DNA from 2 places in the Streptomyces sp. 2P-4 genome. Region 1 is predicted to be linked to the other one. Evidence: riboswitches for the same ligand, from Rfam matches in the RefSeq annotation. Region 1 holds a riboswitch; the other holds the start of a gene.
What was found. Region 1 has a riboswitch for S-adenosylmethionine ahead of MUK52_RS22895 (aminotransferase class V-fold PLP-dependent enzyme). Riboswitches for the same ligand answer to the same signal wherever they lie in the genome.

Region 1 (2,381 bases):
ACGCGATCGCGTAGGCGCCGATGACGTTGGGCGAGCCGGCCTCGTGCCGGGCGGCCCCCGTGTGCCAGGCGACGTCGACGCCGCCGTCCTCCCGGCGGGCCACGCTGCGGGAGGCGCCGCCGCCGGCCAGGTAGGGGCGGGCCTGCTGCAGCCAGTCCGCCCGGCCGGCCAGCACGCCGGAGCCGAACGGCGCGTACAGCTTGTGCCCGGAGAAGGCGACCCAGTCGACGTCGAGGCCGCGTACGGAGACCGGGTGGTGCGGGGCCAGCTGGGCGGCGTCGAGGACGATCCGGGCGCCGTGGGCGTGGGCGGCGGCCGCGAGCTCCTGCACGGGCCACAGCTCGCCGGTGACGTTGGAGGCGCCGGTGACGCAGACGAGGGCCGGGCCGTTGGGGCCTCCCGCGCCCGAACGGAGCCGGGAGCTCGGGGAGGGGCCGCGGTCGGCGAGCGCCCGCTCCAGGGTGGCGACGGCCTCGGCGGGGGTGCGGGGCGCGTCGAGGTACGTGACCTGCTCGTCGCCCCAGGGCAGCAGCGAGGCGTGGTGCTCGGTCTCGAAGACGAAGACGCGGCAGCCGGCGGGTAGGGCGGCGGCGAGGAGGTTCAGCGAGTCGGTCGTGGAGCGGGTGAAGACGACCTGGTCGGCGGGGCGGCAGTCGAGGAACGCGGCCACGGCGGCCCTGCTCTGCTCGAAGAGGTCGGTGGACAGCTGGGAGAGGTAGCCGGCGCCGCGGTGCACGCTGCCGTAGTAGGGGGCGTAGGCGGCGACGTCGTCCCAGACGCGCTGGAGGGCGGGGGCGCTGGCGGCGTAGTCGAGGGCCGCGTAGACGGTCTCGCCGCCGGTGACGAGCGGGACGGTGACGTCGCGGCCGAGGACGGGCAGCGGCCCGTCACAGGCGGCGCCGCAGGCGGCGGAGGCGTCGGCGACGGCGGTGTTCAGGGTTGCGGACATGGCGGTATCTCCCGGCTGCAGGGCTGAATGGCTTCGAAACCACCCGTACGCGGGTACGGCGCTGCGCCGTCCGGGGTACGGGGAAGGCCTCGGGGGACGGCCTGGGCGCACACGCGCGGGTACGCGGAAGAGGCCGGTCCGAGGGGTGAAGAAGGGGCGGTACGCCCTATCGCATTCGCTTGCTCACGGAAAAACACTCCTCGAGAGACCAGGACCCCTGGTGTCGAGGGATCCGCGCTTGCCGCGGACCTCGCTGCCCACGGCCTGGTCATCACCCGGGGCACCCCGCCACGGAAGGAGGGTTGCCGGACAGCAGGCCGGGGCCAAGACGCTGTCACTCGTGACCTGGTCAGCCATCCTGCCACAAGATCGGGCAGGCACAAGGCCCCGGTCCGCCATGCGGACCGGGGCCCGGCCGGAAACGCGCCCCGAGGGGCCGGGAACCGTCAGGCGTTGGTGGCAGCCACCCACCGCTCCAGCACGGCCCGCGCGGCCCCGGAGTCGATGGACTCGGCCGCACGCGCGATGCCCGCCCCGATCTGCTCCTCCAGGGTGCCCGTACCCGGCTCCAGGGCGACCAGCGCGGCCGCGGAGTTCAGCAGGACGGCGTCGCGCACGGGACCGGTCTCGCCGGCCAGCAGCCGCCGGGCGACGTCGGCGTTGTAGGAGGCGTCCGCGCCCCGCAGCTCCGCCACGTCGACCAGGCCGATGCCGACGTCGCGCGGGTCGAAGGCCTGCTCCTGCACCCGGCCGTCGCGGACCCACCACACGCGGGAGGTCGCCGTCGTCGTCAGCTCGTCCAGGCCGTCGTCGCCGCGGAAGACCAGCGCCGAGGAGCCCCGCTCGGCGAGGACGCCCGCCACGATGGGCGCGACCCGGGCGTCGGCCACTCCGGTCGCCTGGGCCCGCACCCGCGCCGGGTTGGTGAGCGGGCCGAGGAAGTTGAAGGTGGTCCGGATCCCGAGCTCCCGGCGGGCGGCGGCGACGTGCCGCAGCGCCGGGTGGAACTTCACCGCGAAGCAGAAGGTGATCCCGGCCTCCTCGGCGACCTCGACCACCCGGGCGGGGGTCAGGTCCAGGTTGACGCCGAGCTTCTCCAGGACGTCCGAGGCGCCGCTCGCGGAGGACGCGGCCCGGTTGCCGTGCTTGACGACCTTGGCGCCGGTGCCGGCCACCACCACCGACGACATCGTCGAGATGTTGACGGTCTTCGCGCCGTCGCCGCCGGTGCCGACGATGTCCACCGTCCGGCCCGGCACCTCGATCAGGTTGGCGTGCGCGTACATGGTCCGCACGAGGCCGTTGATCTCCTCGACGGTCTCCCCCTTGGCCCGCAGGGCCACCATGAACCCGGCGATCTGGGCGTCGCTGGCCTCGCCCCGCATGATCCGGTCCATGGCCCACGCCGTGTCGTCGGAGTGCAGGTCGCGGC
Region 2 (2,381 bases), 1.1 Mb from region 1:
GCGGTCGACACCGGGGAGCAGCCCTCGGCCTGCGCACCGAAGATCTTGTACGGCCGGTCCTCGACCAGGCCCAGCTTCACGAGCTCCTGCAGACCCTTGTCGATCTTGGTGAGCTGGGAGCCGGAGGCGATCGGCACCACGATCTGGTCGGGCAGCCGCCAGCCGAGCTGCTCGCAGATCTCGTACGCCAGCGTCTTCGAGCCCTCGCCGTAGTAGGGGCGCAGGTTGACGTTGACGAAGCCCCAGCCCTCGCCCAGCGGGTCTCCGATGAGCTCGGAGCAGAAGCGGTTCACGTCGTCGTAGTTGCCCTCGATGCCGACGAGGTCGCCGCCGTACACGCCGGCCATGACGACCTTGCCCTGCTCCAGGTCGTGCGGGATGAACACGCAGGAGCGGAAGCCGGCGCGCGCCGCGGCGGCGCCGACGGCGCCGGCCAGGTTGCCCGTGGAGGAGCAGGACAGGGTGGTGAAGCCGAAGGCGCGGGCGGCCTCGACCGCGATCGCGACGACGCGGTCCTTGAAGGAGTGCGTCGGGTTGCCGGAGTCGTCCTTGACGTACAGCTTGCCGGTGACGCCCAGCTCCTTGGCCAGGTTCTCGGCGTCGACGAGCTTGGTGAAGCCCGGGTTCAGGCTCGGCTTGGAGGCCACGTCCGTGGGGACGGGCAGCAGCGGGGCGTAGCGCCAGATGTTGTGCGGGCCGGCCTCGATCGCCGCGCGCAGCGCCTCCGGGTCGCCGGCCGGCAGCTCGTACGCGACTTCGAGGGGCCCGAAGCACTCGGCGCAGGCGAAGATGGGTCCGAGCTCGAAGCGGGTGCCGCACTCGCGACAGGAGAGCCCGGCCGCGGGGCCGAGGTCCACGGAGGACGCAGAAGCGGAGGTTCCGGCGGAAGGTACGGCAACGGTCTGTGCAGCCATGATCGGCGAGGCCCTTTCTCCTCATCTTCCCCATGGCGCACTTCGCCATGAGACGGAATTGGCACCTTCCCTAGCCGGGGACCTCGCTGCTGCTGCGCGCAGTGGCGGGAAACCGACTGGAGGGTTGCCGGGGCTTCAACGGGCCGTGTCCCTCTGCCCCTCTGGATGAGCGGTATGGCGCGGGGCGCGCGCTCGACGGCGCACCCCGGCATTTGTCGGAAGGACCCCCGGCATGCGGCGGCCCTTCGCGTTGTTCAAGACTGTAACCGAAGCTCCGAGCGGTTGAGACAGCCGTCCGAAGCGCGAGATGGATCACTTTTCGGCCGGACCGGCCGAGGGAAGCAGGGAGAGCCGAACGTGCTGGAAGAGGTGGAGCGCTGGCTCGCGGACCGCTCCTGGTCCGTGGCCGACCGGCCGCTCGACCAGCTGCTGGCCGCCAAACGCGCGGCCGGCACCACGGTCAGTGTCGTCCTGCCCGCCCTCGACGAGGAGGCGACCGTCGGCGACATCGTCGAGGTCATCCGGCGCGAACTCGTCGACGGACTGCCGTACCCGCTCGTCGACGAGCTGGTCGTCGTCGACTCCGGGTCCGCCGACCGCACTGCCGAGGTCGCCGCGAAGGCCGGCGCCACCGTCGTCCACCGCGACGACATCCTGCCCCGCATCCCGGCCGTCCCCGGCAAGGGCGAGGTGCTGTGGCGCTCACTGCTGGCCACCTCCGGGGACGTCGTCTGCTTCGTCGACGCCGACCTGCGCGACTTCTCCGCCGCGTTCGTCACCGGCATCGTCGGCCCGCTGCTGACCGAGCCGGACGTCCAGTTCGTCAAGGCCATGTACGACCGCCCCCTCGGCGACGCCCCCGGCCAGGGCGGCCGCGTCACCGAGCTCGTCGCCCGCCCCCTGCTCAACCTGCACTGGCCGCGGCTCGCCGGCTTCGTCCAGCCCCTCGGCGGCGAGTACGCCGTCCGCCGCAGCCTGCTGGAGCGGCTGCCGTTCCCCGTCGGCTACGGCGTCGAGCTGGGCCTCCTCGTCGACGCGCTGCACACCGTCGGGCTCGACGCGCTCGCCCAGGTCGACGTCGGCGTACGGCTCCACCGGCACCAGGACGGGCAGGCGCTGGGCCGGATGGCCGCCGCGATCTACCGCACCGCGGAGCTGCGGCTCTCCCGCGGGCACTCCCCCGACCACCGCTGGGGGCACCCCCGGCTGCGGCCGGCGCTGACCCAGTTCGAGCGCGGGCCGCACGGCTTCGAGCCGCGCACCCACCCCGTGGACACCGAGGAACGGCCGCCGATGGCCGACATCGAGGAGTACGCGGTCCGACGCGTGGCGTGACGGCAGGCGAACATGGGTGAAACCGGACGTTTGAGCGGGCGCGGGCCGGGCTAGGTTCGCCGCATGGCTTCCCAGGTACTCGTCGCCGCGAACCGCGGTCCGCTCTCCTATGACCTCGACTCCGACGGCACC

Region 2: it holds a riboswitch for S-adenosylmethionine, as region 1 does, so the genes downstream of both, thrC (threonine synthase) here and MUK52_RS22895 (aminotransferase class V-fold PLP-dependent enzyme) in region 1, are expected to answer to the same signal.

What each region holds. Positions count from the first base shown of each region.
Region 1 is NZ_CP095011.1:5,171,370-5,173,750, reverse strand. Features, by position in the region: gene MUK52_RS22895 (aminotransferase class V-fold PLP-dependent enzyme) at 1-949, opposite strand, end outside; SAM riboswitch class IV at 1,179-1,295, opposite strand; gene trpD (anthranilate phosphoribosyltransferase) at 1,396-2,381, opposite strand, start outside.
Region 2 is NZ_CP095011.1:4,037,026-4,039,406, reverse strand. Features, by position in the region: gene thrC (threonine synthase) at 1-914, opposite strand, end outside; SAM riboswitch class I at 933-1,086, opposite strand; gene MUK52_RS17840 (glucosyl-3-phosphoglycerate synthase) at 1,272-2,249, shown strand; gene MUK52_RS17835 (alpha,alpha-trehalose-phosphate synthase (UDP-forming)) at 2,313-2,381, shown strand, end outside.